3 regions of the Geodermatophilus sp. CPCC 205761 genome follow, and region 2 is predicted to be linked to each of the others. Evidence: riboswitches for the same ligand, from Rfam matches in the RefSeq annotation. Region 2 holds a riboswitch; each other region holds the start of a gene.
The links. A riboswitch is a leader RNA that binds a small molecule or an ion and turns the genes downstream of it on or off. The one in region 2 is predicted to bind cyclic di-AMP.
Positions count from the first base shown of each region.

Region 1 (4,339 bases), on a different contig from region 2:
GCCGGTCCACGCCGTGCTCGCGGGCGGTGTCCTGGACGTAGCGGAGGATCGAGTCGCCGTCGGCGATCGCCTGCGTCCCGGTCCAGGGCCGGAACGAGTAGCCCAGGGTGAACATGTCGGAGTCCGAGCGGACGCCGGGGTAGCGGAAGAGGTCCCATGTCCCGCCGATCGCCGTCCGCGACTCCAGGACGGCGTAGCTGCGGCCGGGGCACTCGTGCTGCAGGTGGCAGGCGGCGCCGATGCCGGAGAGCCCGGCGCCCACGATGAGCACGTCGACGTGGTCGGTCACGGCAGCCGCCAGACCGTCGTCCGCCGCAGCCCCGGCCCCTCGGTCTCCGGGATCTCGTAGACCGCGGCGGCGACCAGCCGGTCGTGCGGCAGGTAGGGCCGGCCGGGGTCCCCGACGAGGACCTCGCAGCCGCGCGCGCGGGCGCGGTCGAGGAAGGGCAGCACCCGTTCGGTCATCTCCCGGTCGTAGCAGACGTCGCCGGCGAGCACGACCTCGACGCCCGGGAGGTCACGGTCGAGCACGTCGCCGGTCACGCTCACGCCGGCCACCCCGTTGAGGAGGGCGTTGACGCCCACCGCCGTCCGGCTGAACGGGTCGACGTCGCTGGCGAGCACCGAGCGGGCCCCGGACCGCCGGGCGGCGATGGCGACCAGCCCGCTGCCGGACCCCAGGTCGAGCACCGCCCGGCCCGCCACGACGTCCGGGGTGTCCAGCACGTACCGGGCCAGCGCCTGCCCGCCCGGCCACGCCGCAGCCCAGAAGGGCGGCGCCTCCCCGGCGCCGCCCCCCTCGGTCTCCATCGCCTCCCAGAGGGCGACGACGTCGTCGGCCACGTGCAGCCGCACCTCCGGGACGGAGGACGGCCGCCGGACCTCGGTGTGGGCGCGGACGAACCGGGCGGGGACGGAGCTCACACCCGGCAGTCTGCGGCCTGCCCGCTCAGTACCAGTTGTTGGCCTTCGAGTGCGCCCAGGCGGCACACGGGCTGCCGTACCGGTTCTCGATGTAGATCAGGCCGGCGTCGATCTGCCGGTAGCCGTCCGACGTCTTGGCGATGCCGGTGCCGGCCCAGGTCGAGTTGAGGAACTGCGGGATGCCGTAGGCGGTGCTGGTGGGGTTCTGCGCGTTGGGGTTCCAGCCGCTCTCCTTGCCCCACAGGTTCTCCAGGCAGCTGAACTGGTCGGCGCTGCCGACCTTGCTCATCGCGTACTCCTTGAAGGAGCCGCGCGGCGCGGCGGACGACGACGACCCGCCACTGGCGGCCGGCGCCTCGGCCGCGCGGGCCGCCTCGGCCTCGCGAGCGGCGCGCTCGGCGGCCTCGCGCTCGGCGGCCGCACGGGCCTCGGCCTCGCGGGCGGCGCGCTCGGCGGCCTCACGCTCGGCGGCCTGGCGGTCGAGCTCGGCCTTCTCGGCGTCGGCTTGGGCCTGGGCGGCGCTGGCCTCGGCGGCCTCGCGCTCGCTGCGGGAGGCGGCGAGGTCCGCGAGCGGGGCGAGGTCCGCGGCCGCGACGTCGGCGGCCGGGGCGTCGGCGGCCGAGCCGGTCGCCGCCTCCGTCGTGATGCCGAGGGTCTCGGCGACGCTGTGCGACGCGCTGACGGTGCTGGTCTCCGCGTCCGCCTCGGCCGCGGGCTGGCCACCGGCCAGGACGTTGACCACGAGGGCGCCGGCGGCGGCCGCGGCGAGGAAGAAGGCCGGGCGGCGGCCGCCGGCCGGCAGGCGCAGCCCCCGGCGGGCGGCGGGCCGGGCATCGAGTTCGGCGGTGGCGGGGACGTCGAGCTCGGTCTTGTCCGAGGGAACGGCGGTGTCCGAGGGAACGGCGGAGAACTGCTTGGTGCGATCGATCATCTGGTGTGGGTGCTCCAGGCGAGAGTGCGCGCGAGCCGGCCCTCGACGTGCGAGGGCAGCCCGGGATGCGGTGGGCTGGGGGGTGGGTGCGCCGGCGGCGTCGGGACGTGACGCGGGAGACCGGCGGGCGCGGTCAGGCGGGATCGGCGGGCCGGGAAGAGGCGCGAGGTGCGCGCGGCCGGGAGTCCCTGCGAGCCGCGAGGGCCCGTGGGCGGAGCATGCGGAGGCTCTCCGTTCTTCCGTGGCCGCCTACCGAGTTAGCTGACGGGTTCGGGCGGGAAGACGCCCTACCTGCCCTCCGAGGAACTCTCGGCGGGCAGGACTCACCCCAGTGCTGCGGTGGGTCCCCGGCTCGTGGCCACGGTGCGCGGACACGACTCGGCGGCGTCCGGCCAGGCTCCCCGTCTGGGGCGTGACGACCGACCGGACTGCACCCACCGTAGGGGTCGTTACCGTCCTGTGACAATCGCAGGGGTCACATCCGGAACGTGACCTGGATCGCTCTCCGCGCCCGACGAGAGTCAGCCGAGGACGGACTCCCGGGGCTCGGCCATCGCCACGTTGCCGGTGAGCACGACCCCGCCGGGGCGCCGGGGCTCGGCCGTCGGCTGCTCGGCGCCCCCGGCGGTGAGCCCGTCCAGTGCCGCGCCGAGCCGGCCGGTGAGCAGCCGCAGCGACTCCCGGGCGTCGTCCTGCCGGCGCCGGAGATCGGCCACCGCCTGCGCTGCGGCGGCCGCCTCGTCGGCCAGCCGGGCCCGCTCGGCCGCCGCCTCGCGGAGCAGCTCCTCCGCCTGCCGGCGCACTCGCTCCAGGGTCGCGTCGCGCAGGTCGGCGACGTTGCGCAGCCGGCTCTCGGCCTCGGCGCGGGCGGTCGCCCGGATCTGCTCGGCCTCGCCCTCCGCCTCGGCCACGATCTCCGCGGCCCGCCGCTCGGCCAGCCGGAGCAGCTCGCGCATCGCGCCGACGACCAGCACCGCCTCCCGGTCCTGCGCACCCTCCGGAACCGCGGCCGGCGCGGGCGGGGCGTCCTTACAGCCGCTGCACGCGGAGGCCTCAGGATCGGCGGCGGGACGGTCCTGGGCCGAGGCGACGTAGTCGTCGACGTCCGCGCGGTCGTAGCCCAGCAGCCGGCGGCGGAACCTCGGGCGTGGCTCGAACAGCGCGGCCAGTCCGCCCGGCTCTCCGCCCTCGGCGACGTCCCCCTGCATCGGCTCGGCCATCCCGGTCCCCCCAGTCGGTCGGTACAGCGGCTGCACCGTCCCAGACCCTGCCGGGTGCGCGGTACGGCCGCCGCCCGGCAGGGGAACGACACGGGTGTCGTTCAGCGGGACGTGCCGAGTTGATCACTCAGCGCTGCGAGGAGTCACGAGGAGGTGACGGCGGGGCATGGTGGACGGCGGAATACCCCCGCCCCTTGCACGTTGCACGGAGCGGTAGTTGCACTCTCAATCAACCCGGAGCCCGACATGCAGTTCGGCATCTTCTCGGTCAGCGACATCACGACCGACCCCACCACCGGCCGTACGCCCAGCGAGGCGGAGCGGATCCAGGCGGTCGTCACGATCGCGAAGAAGGCCGAGGAGGTCGGCCTCGACGTCGTTGCCCTCGGCGAGCACCACAACCCGCCGTTCTTCTCCTCCTCGCCGACCACCACGCTGGCCTACATCGCGGCGCAGACGACGCGGCTGCAGCTGTCCACGGCCACGACGCTGATCACCACCAACGACCCGGTGAAGATCGCCGAGGACTACGCGATGCTGCAGCACCTGGCCGGCGGCCGCGTCGACCTGATGATGGGCCGCGGCAACACCGGCCCGGTCTACCCCTGGTTCGGCCAGGACATCCGCAACGGCATCCCGCTGGCGGTGGAGAACTACGCGCTGCTGCGCCGGCTCTGGGACTCCGACGTCGTCGACTGGTCCGGCCAGTTCCGCACGCCGCTGCAGGGCTTCACCTCCACCCCGCGGCCGCTGGACGGCGTCCCGCCGTTCGTCTGGCACGGCTCGATCCGCTCCCCGCAGATCGCCGAGCAGGCCGCCTTCTACGGCGACGGCTTCTTCTCCAACCACATCTTCTGGCCCAAGGAGCACACCCAGCGGATGGTCGAGTTCTACCGCCGCCGCTTCGAGCACCACGGCCACGGGTCGGCCGACCAGGCGATCGTCGGCCTGGGCGGGCAGGTGTTCGTGCGGAAGAACAGCCAGGACGCGGTCACCGAGTTCCGGCCCTACTTCGACAACGCCCCGGTCTACGGGCACGGCCCGTCGCTGGAGGACTTCAGCCGGGAGACCCCGCTGACCGTCGGCTCCCCGCAGCAGGTCATCGAGCGCACGCTGGGCTTCCGCGACTACGTCGGGGACTACCAGCGCCAGCTGTTCCTCGTCGACCACGCCGGCCTGCCGCTGAAGACCGTGCTCGAGCAGCTGGACATCCTCGGCGAGGAGGTCGTGCCGGTGCTGCGCCGCGAGTTCGCCGCCCTCAAGC
Region 1 covers NZ_JALPKQ010000060.1:4,770-9,108, forward strand. The annotation lists gene MY526_RS24145 (flavin-containing monooxygenase) at 1-289, opposite strand, end outside; gene MY526_RS24150 (class I SAM-dependent methyltransferase) at 286-924, opposite strand; gene MY526_RS24155 (lytic transglycosylase domain-containing protein) at 950-1,855, opposite strand; cyclic di-AMP (ydaO/yuaA leader) riboswitch at 2,087-2,249, opposite strand; gene MY526_RS24160 (hypothetical protein) at 2,377-3,075, opposite strand; gene MY526_RS24165 (LLM class flavin-dependent oxidoreductase) at 3,322-4,339, shown strand, end outside.
Region 1: it holds a riboswitch for cyclic di-AMP, as region 2 does, so the genes downstream of both, MY526_RS24155 (lytic transglycosylase domain-containing protein) here and MY526_RS06190 (C40 family peptidase) in region 2, are expected to answer to the same signal.

Region 2 (4,339 bases):
CGAGCAGCGCGGCCGCCGCCGCGCCGAAGACCACCACCTTGGTGAGGACGGCGAGCACCGCGACCTGCACGACCGCCTGCGGTGCCGCGAACAGGCCCCACAGCAAGGCCGCGACCAGCGGCGCGCCGAGGGCGAACAGCCACCGGGTGGCCGTCGAGTCGCCCGCGGTCGCCCCCCAGTGGCCGAGGGCCGCCAGGGCCGCGAGTTCGGCGGCGAACGCGACGCCGGCCCACATCCACTGCCATCCCTGCGCCATGGTCGGCTCCTCTGCGATCATCGATCTGCTTCGAGAGCAGTGTTCACACCGCAGGACGCGACGTCAAGACCCGGACACAGCGGAGCCCCGGACGCACGCGGCGTCCGGGGCTCCGGGAGCGGACGGGGTCCTAGCCGGCGATGCGGTTGAAGCGCGGGGTCGCCCCCATGTCGTCGACGCTGGCGACCTTCACGACGTCGCCGGAGGTCGGCGCGTGGACCATCTGGCCGTTGCCCAGGTAGATGCCGATGTGGCTGACCGGGCTGTAGAAGGCGACCAGGTCACCAGGGCGGGCCTCGGCCCGCGAGACCGTCCGGCCCATCTGCGACTGCAGGCGGCTGGAGTGCGGCAGGCCGATCCCGGCTGCCTTGTAGGCGTAGAGCACCAGACCGGAGCAGTCGAAGGAGCCCGGCCCCTCGGCGGCCCACACGTAGGGCTTGCCGCGCTGGGCCATGGCGGCGTCGATCGCCTTCTGGGCGGCGGCGCTGTCGGCCACCACCGGACCGGCGGCGGCCGGCTCCTCGCGCTCCGTGCGGCTGGCCCGCTCCTGGCCGGCTCCGTGGGCGGTGGCCGCGGCCGCCAGGGCGGCGCGTCGCTCGTCGGCGCTGAGCCGCGCGTAATCGGCCTGGTAGGCGGTGATCTGCTCCTGCAACTCGGCCTGCTGGGCGGCGACGGCGTCGTACTGCTGCTGGGCCTCGTCCGCCGCCCGGTCCGCCTCGGCCTGCGCCTGCGCGGCGACCTCACCGGCGGAGGCGGCCTGCTCGATCAGCCCGTTCTGGTGGCCGGCGACGGCGTCGAGCAGGTTCACCCGGTTGACGAACTCGTCAGCCGAGCCGCTGGTCATCAGGGCCCGCAGCGAGCCCATGCTCTCGCCGGTGAACGCGCTGCGGGCGATGCCCCGCACCTGCTCCTGCGCGGCGGCCACGACCGCCTGCGCCTCGGCGACCTGCGCCGCGGCGGCCTGGGCGGCGGCCTGCTGGGCCTCGAGCTCCGAACGCGCCTCGTTGAACTGCTCGGTGACGACCTCCAGCTCGTGGCCGCGGGCGGCGACGAGGGCGGCGGCCTCCTGCGAGGAGCCCGGCGCGGCACCGGCCACGGCCGGGAGGAGCGAGACGCCGATGGCGCCGACGAGGACGACGGCGGCCCGTCGCCAGGCAGCGCGACGGGACGCGCGAGGGGTCGCCATGGTGCGGCGGCTCTCCGTTCTTCCGCAGGCCGCCTACCGGGTTAGCTGACGGGTTCGGACGGGAAGTCGCCCGGCGCGGCCGGCCGGAGGCCGGGCGCGCTTCACCCCAGTGCTGCGGTGGGTCCCCGGCCCGCACCCCCGGGGAGGAGGGAGAGGCTCGGCGGCGTCCGGGGAGTGTCACCCAGGGTGGTGACGGAGCGCCCCGCCGGACATACACACCGTAATGGCCGGAACTCCGCGGTGACAATTACCTGGATGTGATTTCGTGGACTCTCGCCTCGACTCCGCAGGCGGGTGGAGCACCTGGGACCGGTGGTGCGGGTGGGGTTTGGGCGGCCGCCCACGGGAGCACGGGGACCGCATGGATCTGCAGCGACCCCTCGTGGTGCCGGCCTCGTCGGGGCGCTCGCAGGGTGCGGCAGCACCGAGACCGGCGGCCACACCGACGCCGTGCGCCACGAGCAGGACGCGACCAGGGAGGACGGCTGACCGGCCGGTTACGGTCCGCCGGTGAGCGCGCGGAGCAAGTACGACGCCGTGGTCGTCGGAGCGGGGCACAACGGCCTGGTGGCCGCGGCCTACCTGGCGCAGGGCGGCTGGTCCGTCCTGGTCCTGGAGCGGCTCGAGCGGGTGGGTGGCGCCGCGGTCAGCCAGCAGGTCTTCCCGGGCGTCGACGTCCGGCTGTCGGCCTACTCCTACCTGGTCAGCCTGCTGCCCGACCGGATCGTCGCCGACCTCGGCCTGCAGCTCACGCTGGCCGACCGCGCGGTGGCCTCGTACACCGCCGTCGCCGGGGGGCGCGGCCTGCTGGTCGAGCGCGCCGAGGGACCGGCCACCACCGCGTCCTTCCGCGAGCTGACCGGCTCGGACGCCGAGCTGGCGGGCTGGCGCCGGTTGTACGGCCGGCTGGCCATCCTCGCCGAGGACCTCGCGCCCACGCTCACCGAGCCGCTGCTCTCCCCCGCCGAGCTGACCGGCCGGCTGCGCGACCCGCGGCTGTTCACCGACCTCGTCGAGCGGCCGCTGGCCGACGTGGTCGCCGACGACCTGCACCACGACGTCGTCCGCGGGGTCGCGCTCACCGACGGGCTGATCGGCACCTTCGCCGACGTCCACGCCGCCGACGGCCTGGCCGGGCGCTGCTTCCTGTACCACCTGATCGGCAACGGCACCGGGCTGTGGCGGGTGCCGGTGGGCGGGATGGGCGCGGTCACCGGGGCCATGGCCACCGCCGCCCGCGGCGCCGGCGCGGAGCTGGTCACGCGGGCGACGGTCACGGCGATCGAGCCGCGCGCCGACAGGGTGACCGTGCACTGGACCGACGGCGACGGCGCGGAGCGGGCGGCCGACGCCCGGTTCGTCGTCTCCGGCGCGGCACCCGAGGTGCTCGACCGGCTGACCGGCGCGGCGCCGCGGACGACGCCGGACGGCGCCCAGCTCAAGGTGAACATGGTGCTGGCCCGGCTGCCCCGGCTGCGCTCGGGCGTCGACCCCGCCGTCGCCTTCGCCGGCACCTGCCACGTCGACGAGGCGGCCGGCCGGCTCGACGCCGCCTACGCCCAGGCCGCCGCGGGGGAGCTGCCCGACGTCATCCCGTTCGAGGTCTACTGCCACTCGCTGTCCGACCCGTCGATCCTCGGGCCGGCCGAGCGCGCCGCCGGGTACCAGACGCTCACGCTCTTCGGCCTGCACACGCCGGCCGGGCTGTTCCGCGCCGACCCGGTGGGCACCCGCCGCGAGGCGGTGCGTCGGGTGGTGGCGCAGCTCGACGCGCACCTGGAGGAGCCGCTGCTGGACTGCCTGGCCCGCGACGCCTCCGGTGAGCCGTGCCTGCAGGCGGCCTCCCCGCTGGACGTCGAGGCGTCGCTGGCCATGCCGGGCGGCCACATCTTCCACGGCGACCTCGCCTGGCCGGTCGCGCCGACGCCGGCGGAGGCCGGCACGTGGGGCGTGGCGACGCCGCACCCGCGGATCGTGGCGGCCTCCTCCGGGGGCACCGTGCGCGGCGGGGCGGTCAGTGGCCTGGGCGGCTACGCCGCCGCCCGGCACCTGCTGGACCGGCGCTGAGGATGGGGTCGGCCGCGCGGCTGCGGACCGAGGCGTCGTCCCTGGTCCGCGGGGCGGGGCGGCGGCTGCGCGGCCGCGACCTCGCGCTGATCGCGGCCGGGCTCACCTTCTACGCCGGCGTCGCCGTGGTGCCGCTGCTGCTGGTGGCCTTCTCGCTGACCGCGCTGCTCACCTCGCCCGGCACCGTCCGTGACCTGGCCGGCCGGCTCGCCGACCTGCTGCCGCCCCAGCTGGGAGCACCGGAGGCGCTCCGGGCCCTGGCCGACGCGGGCGTCGCCATGGGCCCGCTCGACTTCGCGCTCGCGCTGCTCCCGCTCTCGCTCTACGGCGAGGGGCTGCGGCGGGCGCTGCTGCGGTTCACCCCGCGCCGGGACACCGACACGCTCACCGGCTGGCGCGGCCGGCTGCTCGGCCTGCCCCTGGTGCTGGCCACGCCGCTGCTGCTGTACCCGCTGCTGCTGGCCGCCTCCGCCATGGCCGACCTCACCGAGCGCGGCAGCGTGCTCGGGAGCTTCGCGGTCGGCTACTACTCGGTGCTGTTCGCGCTCACCGTGCCGCTGCTGTGGGGCTTCGGCGTGGTCGCCAGCGGGCGGCCGCGCTGGTCGGCCCTGGTGCCCGGGGCGCTGTTCACCGCGGCCTGCCTGTCGGGCTTCCTGCAGGGCTTCGTACTGTTCCTGTCCCTGCCGCTGGCGCTGGGCGCGCCGTTCGGCGGGCTGACCGTGGTCGGTGCGGTGGTGGCGATCAGCCTCTGGCTGTTCCTGTTGCACCTGGTGCTGATCGGCGGCTGGCTGCTCACCCAGTCCCTCGACGAGCGGATCCGCTCCGGTCAG
Region 2 covers NZ_JALPKQ010000007.1:92,405-96,743, forward strand. The annotation lists gene MY526_RS06185 (DUF2568 domain-containing protein) at 1-256, opposite strand, end outside; gene MY526_RS06190 (C40 family peptidase) at 387-1,442, opposite strand; cyclic di-AMP (ydaO/yuaA leader) riboswitch at 1,458-1,601, opposite strand; gene MY526_RS06195 (phytoene desaturase family protein) at 1,953-3,509, shown strand; partial or broken gene MY526_RS06200 (YhjD/YihY/BrkB family envelope integrity protein) at 3,512-4,264, shown strand; gene MY526_RS06205 (transglycosylase domain-containing protein) at 4,336-4,339, opposite strand, start outside.

Region 3 (4,339 bases), on a different contig from region 2:
CGGGCCGATCCTGCAGCTCGCCGCCCAGACCCTCGGCGGCGTGGGCGGACTGCTCGGGCGGCTGCGCGGCCGGCGCTGACACGACGACATCCCCGACGAGGTCGGTTTACGTCGTAATCACCCGGGGCACCACCATCGCAGACGCTGTTGCGAACAACTTCACGGCGTCGCATCTCATTGACCGCAATTCTGCGGCGCACCTTTCACCACGGCCGAGGAGCCCCCCATGATCACGGACCAGGACGTTCGACGCGTCATCGGCAGCACGGCGTACGCCACGGACGGCAGCAAGCTCGGCACGGTCGGGGAGGTCTTCCTCGACGACGAGACCGGCCGCCCCGAGTGGGCCAGCGTTCGGACCGGCCTGTTCGGCACGAAGGAGGCCTTCGTCCCCCTGGCGCAGGCGGAGCTCGCGGGCGAGGACCTCCGCGTGCCCTTCGACAAGGACCGGGTCAAGAACGCCCCGCACGTCGACGTCGCCTCGGGGCACCTCTCGGCCACCGAGGAGTCGGAGCTGTACCGCCACTACGGCATCGGCGACACCGGCACGCCCGCGGCCGGGGGCCGGGACGTCGACGGTGACGGCGTGGTCGACCACCCGGTCGGCCACGACACCTCCGGCCCGACCACGGACGACGCGATGACCCGTTCCGAGGAGCGGCTCACCGTCGGCACGCGCACCGAGGAGGTCGGCCGCGCCCGGCTGCGCAAGTACGTCGTCACCGAGAACGTGACCGAGACCGTGCCGGTCTCCCGCGAGGAGGTCCGGGTCGAGCGCGAGCCGATCACCGAGGGCAACGTCGGCAACGCCATGGACGGCCCCGCCATCAGCGAGGAGGAGCACGAGGTCACCCTCCACGCCGAGCGCCCGGTCGTGGCGAAGGAGGCCGTGCCGGTCGAGCGGGTGCGCCTGGACACCGAGACCGTGACCGAGCAGCAGACGGTGAGCGAGCAGGTGCGCGAGGAGCGGATCGAGGCGGACGGCGTCGAGGAGACCCGCCGCCACTGACCGACCCTCGGGGCCGGGTGGCAGCACACCCCACCCGGCCCCCCGGTGCACGACCTCCCGCTCCCACCCCTCCCAGGAGACCCATGTCCACCACTGACCACGGCGCGTCGGCCACGCGCGGCCCGGCGCGCAACGCCGTCGACGCCCAGCACGACCGCTTCGGCGGCATCAAGTGGGGCGCGGCCTTCTTCGGCTGGCTGTCCGCCAACGGCCTCGCCGTCCTGCTCGTCGCGCTGCTCTCTGCCGCAGGCGTCGCCCTCGGCCTCACCCAGGGCATCCCCAGCACCGAGGAGGCCACCCAGCAGGCCGACACCATCGGCATCGCCGGCGGCATCGCACTGCTGGTGGTCCTCTTCCTCGCGTACCTCGCCGGCGGCTACGTGGCCGGCCGCATGGCCCGGTTCGACGGCGTCCGGCAGGGGATCGCAGTCTGGGTCATCGGACTCCTGGTCGTGATCGCCCTGTCGGTCGCCGGGGTCGTGCTCGGGTCGGAGTACAACGTGCTGCAGCAGTTGAACCTGCCGCGGATCCCGATCGACGAGGGAACGGCCACCACGGCGGGGATCATCGCCCTCGTGGCGGTCCTGCTCGCCACGCTGCTCGGTGCGGTCCTCGGCGGACGGCTCGGCACCCGGTACCACCGCAGGGTCGACCGGGCCGGCTTCGACGCCGCCTGACCCGGCTGGTCCCGCGACGACGGAGGGCCCCGCACCGACTGATCGGTGCGGGGCCCTCCGTCATGCGGTCGGGCTCAGCAGGAGCCGCCGAGGTCGATGCCGTGGGCGCTGAGCCACGGCATCGGGTTCACCCGGTTCTCGTACAGACCGCCCTGGTGCACCTCGAAGTGCAGGTGGGGTCCGGTGGACTGGCCCTTGTTGCCGACCTCGGCGATCTGCTGCCCGGCGGTGACCACCTGGCCGGCGCTGACGAAGAACCGGTTCACGTGGCCGTAGAGGGTGATCTGACCGTCGCCGTGCTGGACGTAGACCGCCTGGCCGAAGCCGCTGGCCGGGCCGGCCTGCAGGACGACGCCGCCCTCGGGGACGTAGATCGGGGTGCCGATAGGGGCGGCGATGTCGACGCCCTGGTGCATGGTGCCCCAGCGCGCGCCGTAGCAGGAGGTGAGGCGCCCGGAGGTCGGCATGCCGGACGTCGTGGCGGCGCTGGCGAGGGTCTGCGCCTGCGCCTGGCGCTCGCCCCAGGCGGCGCCCGGGTCGGCGGCACCCTGGGCGGCCAGCATCCGCTCACCGGCCTGGCGGAGCTCCTCCTCGAGGCGGGCCTTCTCGGCGGCGCGGGCGTCGAACTCGGCCTGCGCCTCGGCGAGGTGGGTGTTCGCCGCCGCCTCGGCCTGGTCGGCGGCGCGGGCGAGCTCGTCGAGCCGGACGACGGCGGCCTGCGCGGCACGGTCGGCGTCGGCGACCCGCTGCTCGACGGAGAGGAACTCGGCCAGCCGGTCGGACCGGTGGTCGCCGATGACCTCCATGGTGGCGGCCTGCTGCAGCAGCTCGGTGGGGCTCTCGGCGTCGAGCAGCAGCTCGACGTCGCCGTAGCGCTGGTCGCCGCCCATGTAGGCCTGGCGGCTGAGGTCGGCGATGGCCTCCTCGGCACCGGCGACCGCGGCCCGGGCCTCGGCCAGCTCGGCCGCGGTGGCCTCGGCCTCGGCCTGGCCGGCGGCGAGCTCGGCACGGGCGACGAGGGCGGCGTCGGCGGCGGCCTCGGCCTCGACCGTCATGCGCTGCAGCTGCTCCTCGGCGGCCTTGACCTCGCCCTCGATGCGGGCGACGTCAGCCGCGAGTTGCTCCTGCTCGGAGGCTGCGGGGGTGACGGGGGCGGCGACGGCCGCGGGCGCGCCGACCAGGAGGCCGGCGAGGACGGCGCCGACGACGAGGGCCCGGCGCGGAGAGCGCAGGCGACGGCGGACGGAGGTCGGTCGGTCGAGCTCGGTGTGCAGGCGGTGCAGGGTCGCCAAGGCGACGGTTCTCCCATCCTCGCGGCCGCCTACCGAGTTAGCTGACGGGTTCGGGCCGGACGGCGCCCTACCCGCCTGCGCCCCGTGCGCAGGCAGGACTCACCCCAGTGGAACGGTGGGTCCCCGGTCCCCCCTCGATCCCCGGAGGGACGTCGGGCGGTTCGGCGGGGCCCGGCCGAGGCCCCCCGGTTGTCGGGAGGCGGAGCCCGGCTGGGCCGTCAGGAAAGCTACTACGCGTGAGGGCCACCGGTCACGATCGGGTAACACACACGGTGCGCCTCCTTGCCCGAAGGGGTGAGGATCGACTACGTGCGGTCACAGCCTGACTGCTGACGGGTGATCACGGTGCCACACCCGTCACTCCTGCCGGGACCGCACCACCCACCTGCCCCGACACGGGTGGCGGAGCCCGGCGGAAGGGAGGAGGCTGCGCGGCCGCGTCGTCACCGACAGTGCGCGTCGGCACCCCCCGGTGAGATCCCGGACACGTCTGGCCGCCACGCCCGGGCGAGCGGCCCGACTCCGGTCGCCGGCGAGTGGACCCGGAGCCGACCGCCTAGGGTCGGCGACAGCGCCCCGGGGACGATCGCCCGGGCCCCGGATCGCGGAAGGCGTGTGTGACTGCCCGGAGGAAGGTCGCGGCCGGGATCGGCGCGCTGGCGGTCGGAGCCGCCGTCGTCGCCGTCGCCGGGTACGTGCCGCCGAACGAGCGCGACCGGGCCGGCGCCGCGGCCGGCGACCTGGCGGGTGCGATCGTCGGTGCGGGAGCGAGCAGCCAGCAGGCGGCCATGCAGGGCTGGACCGCGGGCTACTCCGCCGTCCAGCCGGGGGTGACCGTCGACTACGACCCGGTCGGCTCCGGCGGCGGGCGGGAACAGTTCCTGACCGGCGGCATCGACTTCGCGGGGTCGGACGCCGCACTGGACGACGAGGAGCTCGCCGAGGCCGCGGCCCGCTGCGGCCCCGCGGGGGTGTTCGAGCTGCCCAACTACATCTCGCCGATCGCCGTCGTCCACACCGCTCCGGGCCTCGACGAGCTCGCCCTCTCCCCCACCACGCTGGCGGCCGTCTTCGCCGGGCGGATCACCCGCTGGGACGACCCGGCCATCGCCGCCGACAACCCGGGCGCACCGCTGCCCGACCTGGCCGTGACGCCGGTGCACCGCAGCGACGAGTCCGGCACCACGGAGAACTTCACCGAGTACCTGGCGGCCACGGGCGGGGACGCCTGGCCGCACGAGCCCGACGGCGAGTGGCCGGTGGCCGGCGGGGAGGCCGCCCAGGGCAACTCCGGCGTCGTGGCCGCGGTGCGCAGCGGCGTCGGCACCATCGGGTACGCGGACCTCTCCCAGGCCGGTGAC
Region 3 covers NZ_JALPKQ010000012.1:111,562-115,900, forward strand. The annotation lists gene MY526_RS09880 (maleylpyruvate isomerase N-terminal domain-containing protein) at 1-79, shown strand, start outside; gene MY526_RS09885 (DUF2382 domain-containing protein) at 227-1,009, shown strand; gene MY526_RS09890 (hypothetical protein) at 1,093-1,686, shown strand; gene MY526_RS09895 (M23 family metallopeptidase) at 1,761-2,978, opposite strand; cyclic di-AMP (ydaO/yuaA leader) riboswitch at 3,010-3,106, opposite strand; gene pstS (phosphate ABC transporter substrate-binding protein PstS) at 3,596-4,339, shown strand, end outside.
Region 3: it holds a riboswitch for cyclic di-AMP, as region 2 does, so the genes downstream of both, MY526_RS09895 (M23 family metallopeptidase) here and MY526_RS06190 (C40 family peptidase) in region 2, are expected to answer to the same signal.